DNA from 4 places in the Blautia difficilis genome. Region 4 is predicted to be linked to each of the others. Evidence: riboswitches for the same ligand, from Rfam matches in the RefSeq annotation. Region 4 holds a riboswitch; each other region holds the start of a gene.
The links. Region 4 has a riboswitch for cobalamin ahead of H8Z82_RS07065 (cysteine-rich small domain-containing protein). Riboswitches for the same ligand answer to the same signal wherever they lie in the genome.
Positions count from the first base shown of each region.

Region 1: linked by a shared signal. The riboswitch ahead of H8Z82_RS14525 (leucine-rich repeat domain-containing protein) and the one ahead of H8Z82_RS07065 (cysteine-rich small domain-containing protein) in region 4 are both predicted to bind cobalamin.
Region 2: linked by a shared signal. The riboswitch ahead of H8Z82_RS14505 (hypothetical protein) and the one ahead of H8Z82_RS07065 (cysteine-rich small domain-containing protein) in region 4 are both predicted to bind cobalamin.
Region 3: linked by a shared signal. The riboswitch ahead of H8Z82_RS03075 (sirohydrochlorin cobaltochelatase) and the one ahead of H8Z82_RS07065 (cysteine-rich small domain-containing protein) in region 4 are both predicted to bind cobalamin.

Region 1 covers NZ_JACOQG010000032.1:4,728-8,333, forward strand. The annotation lists gene tnpA (IS200/IS605 family transposase) at 1-86, opposite strand, end outside; cobalamin riboswitch at 919-1,121, shown strand; gene H8Z82_RS14525 (leucine-rich repeat domain-containing protein) at 1,325-1,885, shown strand; gene H8Z82_RS14530 (leucine-rich repeat protein) at 1,863-2,144, shown strand; gene H8Z82_RS14535 (adenosylcobinamide amidohydrolase) at 2,189-3,304, shown strand.
Region 2 covers NZ_JACOQG010000032.1:452-4,057, forward strand. The annotation lists partial or broken gene H8Z82_RS14500 (hypothetical protein) at 1-500, opposite strand, end outside; gene H8Z82_RS14505 (hypothetical protein) at 614-1,351, opposite strand; cobalamin riboswitch at 1,509-1,697, opposite strand; gene H8Z82_RS14510 (hypothetical protein) at 2,094-2,288, opposite strand; gene H8Z82_RS14515 (IS200/IS605 family accessory protein TnpB-related protein) at 2,572-3,606, opposite strand, start outside.
Region 3 covers NZ_JACOQG010000003.1:14,871-18,476, forward strand. The annotation lists gene H8Z82_RS03070 (hypothetical protein) at 1-102, opposite strand, end outside; gene H8Z82_RS03075 (sirohydrochlorin cobaltochelatase) at 429-1,862, opposite strand; cobalamin riboswitch at 2,064-2,239, opposite strand; partial or broken gene hisI (phosphoribosyl-AMP cyclohydrolase) at 2,386-2,700, opposite strand; gene hisB (imidazoleglycerol-phosphate dehydratase HisB) at 2,763-3,353, opposite strand; gene hisD (histidinol dehydrogenase) at 3,371-3,606, opposite strand, start outside.
Region 4 covers NZ_JACOQG010000008.1:82,633-86,238, forward strand. The annotation lists gene H8Z82_RS07060 (phosphatase) at 287-1,009, shown strand; gene H8Z82_RS07065 (cysteine-rich small domain-containing protein) at 1,130-1,423, opposite strand; cobalamin riboswitch at 1,703-1,894, opposite strand; gene H8Z82_RS07070 (C40 family peptidase) at 2,107-3,522, opposite strand.

The sequences.
Region 1 (3,606 bases), on a different contig from region 4:
CAGACAAGATGATACTGCAAGGAATAGACATATCCCCTACCATATGAAAGTTTGTTTTTATCTATATTAAATATATCTTTTTCCATATAAATATTATACCATATGTATTGGTTTATGTAAACATTTGTTCTGTTGTTTAGTAAAAAAATTTGCGCGTCTAACTCATCACTGAAAGTAACGAGAATGCGACGCGCAGTTATTCAACCATTGTGCGGAACACATCATCAAAAATCGTATTGTTCATTTAATTCCTCCTTATTATAACATTTTCCCAGAGCTTTGAGAACCTCCAAAACAACCCTTAATCAACCATGAACTGTTTTATTCCCACCTCCCGTTCAGGCAAAGCCAACGGGCAGAATGTTATAATATTCAGGAATGTTTGCTTTACCATTATAAAATTTAAATTATCTTTGTGAAAATGTCGGCGAACGCCAGAGAAATCCGTTATGAACCGCCAGACCTGGCACGGGTGATATAAGATTTTCACTATAGTCTATAGTTTAAAATATGCTGTTCAAAAAAACAAGTACTATTTCACACGTTACTGTTCAATTACTGTTCCAAAACAAAAAACATTACCTGTAAAATCAAATTCCCACACATCCAGTAACCAGCGCAGGAAAAGTGTTTCTTTTCTGTGCATTTGCAGGCATCTTAGAGATTCTTAGGTAAAAAAAATCTGCGTTATGAGCCGGCTGCCTCACGTGTCTGAGCGGAGCCTGCAGCGGAGCGAGTTTGACAAGACGGCTCATGCTTTTAGCAGATTTTTTTCGCCTTAGAAGCTCTTAGATGCCGAAACCGCACAGAAAAGAAACGCTTTCCCTGCGCGTCCCCTCCCTGATTTTGTCTCCCCCTCAAAAAATTTGTTGTCTTTTCTCCAAAAAAGTGTATAATACGATTTAATCGAACATTCATTGACAATTACCGGTTTTTAGTTCTGTCAGTCACGGTATAGAAATGTCGGACTTTCAGCTAAGAGGGAATCAGGTCAGAATCCTGAACAGTCGTGCTGCTGTATACGTGCAGCCATATCTCATATCCATTGCATCGTTATGCGAGAAGGAGAGACATGGCGTTACTGCGTGAGTCAGAATACCTGCTATAAACTGCCGCCATTAACTACACGCAATAGGAAATGGAAGGGTGATCTTCTTTAGTGTTCTCTTTTTTACAGAAGTATCATCCTTACATATGTTTTCTCTGTTCCTTTTAAGGAATATAGAACACCGGCAGTTATTGGTACCTTGTTATTTTTATCATAGTCCATACTACTCCCATGCAGAGAAAACAACATTGTCTATCAGCAAAGGAGTATTTTTTTATGTCAAATTCTCTGACACTTACGCGTCGTAACTGCGGACAGTATATTGAGAAGAATATGGAACTTCCACAAAACTGCCGCTCTATCTCAGCAGAAACCTTTTTTAACAGACCTGATATTCGTTCTGTGGTATTTCCCTATGAAATGGAACAGATTGGAAACAAAGCCTTTCAGGGATGTTCCCGGTTAAGCAGAATAGAGCTTCCTGAACATCTGCAAAAACTTGGCATAGGGGTATTTTCAGACTGCATTTCTCTGAAAAAAGTCAAAATTCCCGCCAGCCTTACCAGTATTCCAAAAAATGCATTTAACAATGGCCGAAAACTGAACAGTCTGGAGTTCGCCCCGAACAGCAAACTGACATTTATCGGTCCGAATGCCTTTTCAGAATGCGCTACTCTTACGGAAGTTGTTTTCCCTGCCTCTCTGGAAGAAATCGATGACAGGGCTTTTTATAAATGTAAGAAACTGAGTTGTATTTCTTTTCCGGGGGGGGGATTTAAGGGTTATCGGAAAGCAGGCTTTCTATTTCTGCGGAATGGATTCGCTGCAGCTGCCTGATTCGCTGGAAGTCCTTGATGAGAGTGCTTTTTTTAAGTGCTGTAATCTGACCTCTGTGGTGATTCCGCCCAATGTCAGATACCTTGGAAAATGGATCTTTCATGGATGTAACCGCCTGCAGTATCTGGAGATTCGCCATGATCCTGAATTTATCGGGGAATGGATCATCAACAAAGCGGCTACGATCCGCTGTTATAAAGGTTCTAAAGTAGACAGATACTGCCAGCAGTCAGGATTCAAAGTAGAATACTTTTCCTAATAACAACAAAATCTGTATTGAACAGACAAAAAAGAGGAATGTTTATGAATGATACTTTTACTTATTTTCAAAAGAAGGGATGTACTGTTTTTTCTTTTCCGGGAAAAACAAGGGTTCTTAGCACCAGTCCTCTTAATGGCGGGATCACTGCTCATCTCACGCATGCTTTAAATATCAACTGCATGAATGGTGCCTATGAATGTGAAATGCTTGGAAACACCTATGAGGAAGACCTGAACATTCATACAAAAGAGCTGGGAATTGATCCGCAGACAGCAACCGCACTCAGCACAGCGGCATGGACTGAACTGTGTGCTGTTGAGAAAATCTGTTATCAGGAGTTATCCGTGACTGCTGCTGTTACAGGGGGAATTGATTCAAACGGAATGTGTCCGGGAGATCCTTCTTCTTACTATGAAAGAAACGGCGCTTACGAGATGCTGCCACCCGGTACGATCAATGTTTTTATCTATATCAATCAGAATGTTACAGAGGCAGCCATGGTCCGCTCAATGATGATTGCTTCGGAGGCAAAAGCAGCGGCCGTTTCACATCTCTTACTTGGAAGCTGTTATTCAGAAGAAATCGCGACAGGTTCTGGTACTGACGGAATGGTGATTGCCTCGGCTATGGAGGGTGAGCTGACACTTACCGATGCCTCCGGACATTCCAAGCTTGGAGAGCTGATTGGCAGGGCAGTCCGTATGGCAGTAAAACATGCCCTGATGAAACAGACAGCTGCCTGTGGTCCGAGACAGTTTCAGGTTCTTGTTCGTACTGGCAGATATGGAATCACCCCGGGAACTCTGTGGGATTTTTATATAGAGCATGAGATTCTTTTTCATGCATACAATATTAGTTTTAAGAAAGCTTCTGAGCTGGAAGAAATACTTCTATCGCGAAACAGAAACAGCAATCTGGTTTTATGTGTGTCTCTTTATCTTCATCTGATGGATCAGCTTCGCTGGGGACTAATCATGGAACCGGAGGCTGTCCGAGAGGGAAAAAGGCTGCTTCTTTATGGACTGTACTGTGGACGGGATACTTATCTGGGCGATGTTTATCCTGAAGATGTATGGAAGAACGAAGTACTGAAAACATTTTCACTTAAAGAACAGCTGATTTATATTTTAATCTGTTATTTTTCTGTCAGATCATAGTTGGATCATCACATTTTTATGGTAAAAATATTCTATGCCTGCTTTCTCCTGATGAAATACAAAAGGGAAGTGAATAGAATAAGTTCAATGTCCACTCACTTCCCTCCTGAAATCGTTGAAACCTATATACACATTATAAGGGAAAAGCCGCAAAAAGGCGAATCCGGGTGGTTGTGGATAAAGTAAAAATGACGGATAAAAAACAGTACATAACATCAATAAAAAAATTTAAAATTCGTCATTTTTACTAATGCCCTATGCAAGGGTCTGAACAATAACCTAACATCAAGCATCAGGTAAAC
Region 2 (3,606 bases), on a different contig from region 4:
TCTTCATCGTCATAAATACAAGTTACGTTTCCTTTAATTGTTATTCCTTTTGCAATTCCATCACATCGCGAAAAGACAGTTTGAAATTCATCTGTTTCGCTATTATATGCATATGATTCATCAATTTGTACATTTATATTTTCTACAATTCCATTGTCATTTATACGAAAAGGAAATACAGCAATGTTTTCTTTTGCTTCTTTTGAAGCATATGTAATGGTGTGTCCTTTTCCGTTCAATATGCCGCCAAAACTAGATGTTGCTTCTGGAACATCTGAAATGTCAATGTCATTACATAGTATAACCGTTTTATTATTATAATTTTGTATATTTTCGATAAAATTATAATAATCTTGTTCTGTATTAATACAGTATTTCCCTGTTGAATCTTGTGATAATATATCTGAATTAGCTTTTACAAGATAGGCATTACTAAATAATAGAAAAGCTGAGAATATTAACTGATATAAGATTTTTTTTTCTTTTTTCTTTTTCTTCATATCTATTTACACCCTAAAATTAAAATAATATGAAAAAGAACTAATGCTTTATAAAGTGAAACTTTATAAAGCATTAGTATCTTCATCTTTTTTATTTGCTATTAAAATTTACTTTATTTCCAACCCGGAACCTGAATCCACTGATCTCCCTGCTGAACATAACTGGAAAATCCAAGATCTAATCCCATCATCATAGAAAAATCTAAGCATACAGTGTGTTCTTTAGTGTCGGAAAGTACAGTATCAACACCTAAGTTATCTGTATTACCATCAATAATAGTCATCCAACCTGAATAATTATTATAGTCTTTTTCAGAAAGCCAATCTGTTTTATGAACTGTATTATTCCAGGTTGAATTTTTTGTAACCTTCATGCTTTCTGTTTCTGTTGTATTAAGATCTGATAATTTGAAATATTTTTCTCTTCCGTTAGCAAGAGAGTTTGCTGTTTTATTTGCTGTACCATCATCTGCAAATACTTTCCCTAAATCGCTATTAGCATGATTTTCCATTTTAACAGCTGGAATATAATTTCCATACTGACTATCATACCAACTTAAAACTCCTTGATAATGATAAGTTTTACCATTTAAAGTCTCTTTTGTTTCAGTATCAGATCCCGAAACTGCTTTCAGAACATCTAGTGCAGTAACAGAACCATTGGAATTTGTTACTGTAACAACTTTTTCTGGCACAATGTCTGGTGACGCACTTTTTTTTCCTGTTAAACCAGTTGTCTTTATAGACACTTTTGCAGTTACTGTATCTGCCATAGCCGGTACTGCTGTGCTTCCTACCATTGTTGTTGCCATTAAGAATGCAATCACGCTTTTTCTTACTTTCATGTTCATTTCGTTTCCTCCTTACCTTAAATTATAAATGTATTATTTTTTTGCAGGTTATCCTGCAAAATATATCATTTCGCAGCCTTTTCAGACCACGTTTGATACCTGTTTTCCATAAAAAAGGGTACAAAAAATAAACCTCCGTTATGCCTACAGATGTTTGTTTTTTTCTTTTACTAAAGTCCGTCTCCTGACTTAAAGTTCCAACCTACTTGCTGCCCTTCTCGGAAAGGATCTTTCCAATGGTTTCGCAGTGTTCGTCCTTATTACAGTGGGGATAAACCGTACCGGTATCTCACCGGATTTCCGAAAACTAAAGGGATAAAAAGCGACTTCCGATATTCAGTTATCAAAGTGCAAAAAAAATCCCCACCATACTGGCAGGGAATATAATGTACAGATTGAACTTTCACTCATATCCTTCGCATTATAGTATTCCCTTTGAATACCATTACAAGAATACAGTGAACTGCAGACTAAATATACTGCAAGGGAACGGAACCCTGTTTGGGATTCTCACCCAACGATTCTTCAATCATTACCGTAGTAATGAGCTGTACATGTGCGCTAAACGCTATTCGTTTTTTACGAAACCATCTTAACATTTTGTCCATAATTTGTCAATATCCCGATTACAAATAATTACTTCCCTTATTATCCCCGGAATACGTCTGAGAAAACACTCTTTTACAGAATCTCCACAATGCGGAATATACAAATCAAAGGAATGATCTTCCACACCTCGGTTCTAAAGTCCATACTCATCATAATACTGCCTGCGCTTTTTAGCATCTGTCACTACGATCTGAATCTCATCATTTCTCTTATCAAGAATAAGTTTATTAATCAAAACACTAAGGCGTTCTTCTCCTCTGACTTCGCCAATTGCTTTTCCTTCCGCTCTTAACCTTTCCGATTCCAGTTCCAAAACTTTTCCACCCATAGCATCACCTATCCCTTTCTGGATCTTCTCTTCATCCTGGAAGATATAGTCCGAGATTTTTACAATCAGTTTTATCAGATCCGTATATAATTCCGACCTTCCAGATCCTGTCAGTTCCTTGTGAACCTCACATGACTGAAGTCACATGCTTCCAGACGCTTTAGGCGTCCGACTGAATATCGGCGGATACGCCTGTAACTTAGGTACGCAGTTATGCGCATTTCCCATGCCAGATATGGCAGGTTCCCACATTACAGGTAGTCCACTGTATATCTGCCTGTATCTATGCTGCTTTTAAGAGTTCCATTTCTGAATGGAGTTTCCTCAGATCTGCATAGACGCATGAGGTTCTACGCTTTACAGGAGGGACTTTTGCCTCCAGTAAAGACCTTTCCGTTGCCGGAAGGGATTTTAAAAGTTCCCTTATAAAATATCTCGCCCCGATATTATACGATGCCGACAGGTCACAGTTATATCTTTTTCCTGTCTGGAATACACAAAGACTGTGATTTTTCGGGTCACGGGACACACTTCCGGAGCCATCGTATGCAAGCCTGCTCGTATTCCATGCGCAGACTCTGGATACCCGCATTCCTTTTCTGTGTGCCTGATGCTCACAGCGTTTCTGGATATCCCGTTTTCTCCACAGATGCAGTTTCTGTTTTTTCTTTCCGGATATCTTTCCCTGCATTTCCAGATACTCGAATACGATCACATCTGCATGGTTCTCTTCTGCATTTTTTACGATCGCACCTGCAATTTTTCTTCCCAGCTCTATGTTCAGGCGTTTCGTATATGCCCATCTTCCCCGTGACTGCGCAGAGCTGTGTTCCCTCTGGAATCTTCGGATTCGGCCCAGTGTGCGGTACATCCGGTCTTTTTCACTGGGATGATTGATAAATTTTCTCCCCAGGACAGTTCCGTCTGCCCGCATAATGGTACAGACCGCATCGGTATTGATTCCCAAGTCCACACTACAGATGATCTGTTCTTTTACCGGTGTCTTCGTAAGTGTCACTTCTTCCGTATAAGAAAAACGCAGGAAATATTTATGGTGCCTTTTCTCCAGTGTCGGGGCTGATGCCTTTTTCCCCGACCAGTTCCTGCGCAGATATTCCATATCTGTGTGATTTAAACGCACACAAAACCATTTCCAGTCATGACCATCATACAGTTTCAGGTATGCTTCGTCTTTTCCTTCTTTTTCCTCTCTGTACATGACATCACGATAAAAAACAGGCATGGCATGATTCTCATACGCCAGTCTGGGTTTCCCTGCTTTTTCTCCTGACTTTTCCCACAGATCCATCCGTGTTTC
Region 3 (3,606 bases), on a different contig from region 4:
TTCTGTGGTTTCTTTTGTTTCTGCCAGTACAGGGCTGGTACCGATTAAAGCGGCTGACATGGTCAGCGCAGATAAAAATAATACGAATGAACGTCTTTTCATAATAATGTCTTCCTTTCTGTTACCTGTCTGTTACATAAAATGTCTGGGTAAAATGTATGTTACTGTTCACTTCGTTCCCAGCAACACGCTTCGCGATGCACAGAATTTATGCTAATCGCATAAATTCGCGCGGTATGTCTCGGGTTTTCTGTGACCTTCGCTCACAAAAAACACCTCGCGGGATATTACCAGTGAACAGTAACGAAATGTATCTATTCCAGACTTAATATCTACATAATACATCTGCCCGGAAACTATTGCAAGTATCCGGGCAGATTCTGTTGCCTGTACCGGTTATCCGGCAGGCCTGATTTTATTTAATTTGATTATTCAGCATCTGCTTCTTCTGTTGCTGTTTCATCTGCTGCTGCATTATCTGTTGCAGTTTCATCTGTTGCTTCATTTTCTGATGCAGTTTCATCATCTGCTGCTTCAGCGTTCTCATCTGCAGCTGCATCATCTGTTGCTCCCAGGGAGTCGATTGCTGCTTTTGTATGAGCTACATACAGATCTTCTACTGCTGCAATTCTTCCAAGTCCTTCGATCTGGCAGTCAACACTGTCGAAATCTCCAGATGCTACAAACTGGCTCTTCCAGGAATCTTCATCATCGCCGGCCATATCGTTGTTTGCATGGTCACCTGCAACAACCATCAGAGGACGAATGATTACATTCTTGAATCCTGCTTCTTTTACCTTTTCGATTACTTTATCGCATGCGGTATCTTCCGGTTCACCTTCAACAGTACCGATGAAAGCGTTTGTGAATCCAAGATCATTCATCTGTGTCTGCATCTGGTCGTAGGTTACGTTTGCTGTATGGGAAGTACCATGTCCCATGAATACAAATGCTGTACCAGCATCTGCGGCTGCCTTCATATCATCGAATCCGGCTACCTTGCAAGCTTCATCTGTAATTGCCTGGGCAACTGCTTTTTTGTCATCGTTGATCACAGTAGCGTCATCACCAACCTCACCAAGCATTGGTTCAGCGATTGCTACAGATTCAAATTTATCTTTGTATTCATCAATTGCTTCTGTCATTTCATCATATTCAGCACCATGCATCAGATGAGTAGGCTGTACAACCAGGTTCTTAACGCCGTTAGCTACTGCACGGTCCAGTGCCTGCTGCATGTTGTCGATCACTTCGTTATCTCTTGCCTGTACATGGTTGATGATGATCTGTGCTGTGAAAGCTCTTCTTACAGACCAGTCCGGATATGCTGCTGCCAGAGCATCTTCAATGCCTTTGACATCCTCTGCACGGCTGTCGTTAAAGGAGGTACCAAAGCTTACTACTAAAAGCTCGTTTTCACCGATTTCATCCTGGTTGCGAGGATCATCTTTGGAAGCATCTCCTGTGTCACGTCCGAAGTAGTCAGGATCTGCATTTTCACCTGTTACCAGTTCCTTCTGGGCATCTGTCAGCTTATCCCATGCTTCTTTGGCTGCCTTACAGTCATCATCTGTTGTGTCTGTTCTTTCCTGAACATAGATTTTATCGATCAGTGCGCCAACCTCATCAGCTGCCTTCTGATCATCGGAAGAAGCATCAGCATCTGCGGAAGCGTCATCTGTAGCTTCTGCATCTTCTGCTGCTGTATCCTCTGTAGCTGCTGCGTCATCTGTAGCAGCTGCGTCATCGGCGGATTCTTCTGTAGCTGCGTCCTCTGCAAATGCAACTGTGCCGGTAGCTGCTGTCATAGAGCAAGTCATTGATACTGCTAACAATAAGGCTAACATAGATTTTCTTTTCATGGTGTTTATCCTCTTTTAATAATTAAATATTTCCGGACGGATGTATGCAAAGAAAAACAGCCACATCTCCGCAGCTGTTACTTTTCTCATTATACACGGTTTGTATCGGATTTCGTAAATACCGCATCTAACATAAGGATCCGGCAGGATACGATAAGAACTATGTAAGTCATGAGAACAAAGGTACTGTAAACCGCAGACCTCAAATTCCACGCTAAGGCAGATCTCCTGACTTCGTTCATCGCTGCTTCTCCCTTCCCGGTAAACCAGTGGTTCTGAAAAACAGCTCCCTTACACAGTGACGGTATCGTTCCGGATTCTCACCGGATTCCCTTTTGCACATCCATTAGGATGCAACCTTAACGTTATAACTCTTGCACATATTCAATTCGGATACTCTTTTTTTACCACAAATTTTAAAGATTGTCAAGAATAAGACGAAAATTAGCAAAAATCGTTTTGTATTTTTCAGACATTTTTCCGGATATTGGGAGTATAATGTCGAAAATCTTCAGAAAGCTTACCTTTGGTACAGTGGTTTGAAAAAGCAGGTTCTGTTTCCGGTGTGACAGGCGGCTCCCACCTGCTCCACCCTGGCCAGGATAGTGTCGTTGTCGCAGTCCAGGGTAAGGGATTTCACATATTGGAGATGTCCGGAGGTCAGACCCTTGGTCCACAGTTCATTGCGGCTTCTGCTCCAGTAGGTCATTTTTCCTGTCTCCACAGTGGTATTGTAGGCCTCTTCATTCATATAGGCCAACATCAGTACTTCACCAGTCTCATAGTCCTGTGCTATTACAGGTACCATTCCGTCACTGTTTAACTTAAAGTCTGCCCAGGTGAAGGTTTTTTCCCCGGACTGCTGTACAGGGGTAATTTTTTTATTCATATATGCCTCCTTTATGCCAGACTTCCCTTTGTGGAAAGTACGTCTGTGATCCGTGGGTCATAGGAGGTAGCTGCGTCCAGTGCCTTGGCGAAGCTTTTGAACATGGCTTCTGCCACATGGTGATTGTTGCCGCCGCTTAAGACCTTGATGTGCAGGTTCATGCCGCAGGAATAGGAAATAGCATAGAAAAACTCCTTCACCATTTCTGTAGACATATCTCCGATCCGGTCAGCGGTAAACTCTGCATCCCAGGCAAAATAGGGTCTGCCGGACAGGTCAATGGCACAGAGCACCAGGGATTCATCCATAGGAAGGATGCAGCTTCCGTAGCGTTTTATGCCCTTTTTGTCACCGATTGCCTCTTTTAATGCTGTTCCCAGTACAATTCCGGTGTCCTCAATGGTGTGGTGGTCATCTACCTGCAGATCTCCCTTTACTTTTACGTTCAGGTCAAAAAGTCCGTGTCTGGTAAAGCCGTCCAGCATGTGGTCAAAAAATCCTACGCCTGTCTCAATATGAGAACATCCGGTTCCGTCCAGGCTGATCGTTAATTTAATTTGTGTTTCTTTTGTATTTCTTTCTACCGAAGCTTCTCTGGCCATTGTATGTCTCCTTCTGATTAGTTCTCTTCTTCCTCAAAACGTACTGCAATGGAGTTTGCATGTGCAGTCAGCTGTTCAGATGTTGCAAACTGGACAATATCCTTGTGGATGTCCCTCAGTGCAGCTTTGGAATAATAGACAATGCTGGATTTTTTGATAAAGTCATCTACAGAAAGGGCGGAGAAGAATTTGGCAGTTCCGTTGGTGGGAAGTACGTGGTTTGGTCCTGCAAAATAATCTCCCAGAGGTTCAG
Region 4 (3,606 bases):
GAGGAGTTTTTCATCTTCGCATTGCCATTCCCAACGCTCAGACAAATTTCTTTCTCTTTTTCATGTACTCATGTAAAGTCATTATACCTCATTCGCCTCATAAGGTCAACAAAAAACAACATATTTCAAACTGTTTATATGTTGTTTTTTGTTTGAATTGTTTGTGAAATTTAGTTGTTTTTATTTTGAACCCCAATTGACAATCTTTCTTCTTTCTGTCATAATTGTTATATATATTTTTTCAGAATATCTCTGCAAAACAGTCATTAATTTTATTTAAAAGGGGATGATCCTTACGTATCTTGCAGATATCCATACACATTCCATTGCAAGCGGACACGGTACTTCCTGCACAATTTCCGATATGGCAAAAGAAGCCGGACGCAAAGGCATGAAGCTTCTGGGCATTACGGATCACGGTCCCGGCACGCTTGCTTCCGGCACATCTTCTTATTTCCGCGGGCTGCCATTCTGCCCCAGAAAGCGTTTTGGTGTAGAAGTACTTTATGGCGTAGAACTCAATATTCTGGACATTCAGGGACATGTAGATCTAAGTGATGAGCTGTTGTCTAATCTGGACTACGCTATCATAAGTATGCATAGCCAGAACTACAGATCCGGAACTGTCAAAGAGAATACTCTTGCATACCAGAATGCAATGAAGTATCCTGCCGTAAAGGTTCTGGGCCATTGTGATAACCCGGCTTTTCCGGTGGATTACGATACACTGGCTTATACAGCCAGCAGAGAAAATGTAATTTTTGAAATCAACGAAGTCTCACTGACTCCCGGCGGATACCGCGGTGACACCAGGGCAAATAACGCAGAAATCCTTCGTTGCTGCCTTAAATATCGGCTTCCCATTGTTTTATCCAGCGACAGCCATGGAAAAGAGCATGTAGGAGATTTTACCTATGCAGCAGAGTTTGTTCATCAGACTGGTTTTCCCGAATCATTGATTCTGAACAATCAGATTCCCAGACTGAAGGTTTTTCTTCAAACCCGTTAGTTGTTTCCAATATGTGTTCATGCCATTTCTTATGCAGACATATAAAAAAAGATCATCAACAGATATTTCTCATATAAATATCCATTGATGATCTTTTTTATCTTCACCGGTCAACCATCCTTACTGCTGATCTGCGCGCATTTTCTTCATCAGTTCAGCCAGTTCCTGATATTTCCCGGTCACATATCCATAGTTCTTTCTCTTATGAGGAAGCTGACAGTTGGTACAGTCCTTCAATCCACTGTCTGTATATCGAAAATTCCCACCGCATTGATCCCCCAGTGCATATAAAGGGCAATAACAAAACAAACAGTTAAAATCCTCAGGATCTGCTCCCTTATGGCAGGGAAAAAACTCACATTTTTTATGACTAAAAAAAGAATACTCTTTATCTTCCCAATATGGTTTTTCCATATCTCATTTCCTTCTTCCAAACAAGCAGATAACAGATCAATCTATCATTTTCTCCATAATAAAGAGGGAGCGATGCTACTCCGGGGTAGAAGATTAATCCGTTCATGAGTGCGCGGAGGGAACGAATATTTCCGAAGTAGTATCGCCTGCCATTTAATCATGTATAATTCATAAAGAACAGGCGCATTCCATAAAAAAATGTCTGCCTTCGAAAAAAAGCAGACAACGCTCCGAAGCTGCGGATTCAACGGAGTTGGTTGTTACACTTTACACGGAAGTTTAACCTCGCCATACTAAGCAGGTTTCCTGGCTCCAGGCTCATCGCTCCTCTCTCCTTCTCATGCTATGGCACAATGGATCTGCGAGATTTGCTCCTCTGTTACAGTGACCGGATCGCTCAGGTTTCTCACCTGATTCCCTCTCTCTGTACCGTATAATAACAGTATCAGCACTTAATATGTTCTATATGGAATTATACTGACCTTATAATAGCATCACTGTTAGAGAATGTCAACTATTTATCAAAGTTTTTCAGAAACTTTTTAATCGAATCAAGCAAGTAGCGAAGCGGATTGCGAATATCCGCTTGACTTTTTTTCAAACAAAAACCAGGTAACAGCACATATGGATGTCACCTGGCCTTTTCTCATTATTTTTTTTGATCGGATATAATCTTTTGCAGATTATACAAGTCTTCTTACTGATACAATTGTTCTATATGCAGCATTGTCGCTGATCTTAATACCATCTACAGAGTTGGATGCATGTACAATACGTCCATTTCCCATATAAATTGCCACATGGCCGCCATAGCAGATCAGATCACCCGGCTGCGCATTTGCATAAGATACTTCTGTTCCACAGTTCTGCTGTTCATAAGAAGTTCTCGGAAGACTTACTCCAAAGTTGGCATATACACTCTGTACAAATCCAGAACAGTCTGCACCACTTGTAAGACTTGTTCCTCCCCATACATATGGATTTCCCACAAACTGTGTAGCATAATCCACTACAGAAGAGCCTGAACCTGAACCAGAAGAAGAATTGTCAGAATCAGAAGACTGTTCTTCTTCATAATCTTCCTTTGATACTGTATTGTCAGAATCAATAACATTGCCATACTCATCATATTCCACATCCTCACCGGACTGTGCATTATCAATGACATTGCCATCTTCATCATATTCTACATCATCTGATTCCTCATAGGTATCTTCGTCTGTATCCTCATCTGTATTTTCAACCGGATTTCCATCCTCATCATACTCTACATCTTCTGAGTTTGCTGCTTCCTCTGCTGCAGCAGCTTCTTCTGCCGCCTGTCTTGCAGCTTCTTCCTCTGCCTGACGTCTGGCCTCTTCCTCTGCCGCAATACGCTCTGCTTCCAGCTGCTGGATCTCTGCAGTCTGCTCTGCCAGAAGATTTGCATATTCTGTTGCCTGCTGCTGTGCATATGCGATTTCATTTTCATAATCAGCAGACTCAGATTTTTTCTGATCAATCTGGCACTGAAGAGTATAAGACTGCTCTTCATAAGAAGATTTCATTTCTTCCAGCTCTGCCTTATCAGACTCATACTGTGTTTTTAAATTATTTACTTCATCAATGGTCTTCACATATTTGTCCAGATTTTTTCTGTCCTGCTCATACATCTGCTGGGTATTCTCAGCTCGTGTAAGAAGATCACTGAGATCTTCGGAATTCAACATCATCTGGAACCATGCAGAATCACCGCCCTGCTCATACAGACACTGGATACGCTTCTTCATACTCTCGTACTGCTTATCTCTGGCCTTCTGCGCTTTTGCAAGATCCTGCTTTGTTCTGATGATATCAACCTCTTTATTGCTGATATCATTCTTAAGAGTATCGATGGAAACCATAACACTAACAAGATTGGAATCCAACTCTGAAATTTCACTCTCAAGCTGTGCCTTTGCATTTGCCAGTTCATCCATGCGGGAATATGTGGCATCAAGCTGCTGGCTTGTAATCGCCTGTTCTTCTCTTAAATCATCTTCTCTGGAAGCGCTTACGCTTACGGCCTGTGATGCAGTCATAAGCAGTGCTAATGTAAGACATACAATTTTTTTCTTCATGGTCTCTCGTCCTCGTAACCTTTTATTTCTTTTTATGTAATAGTTTCGTAATATTTGTTTTAAGTCTTATTCATATTAACACAT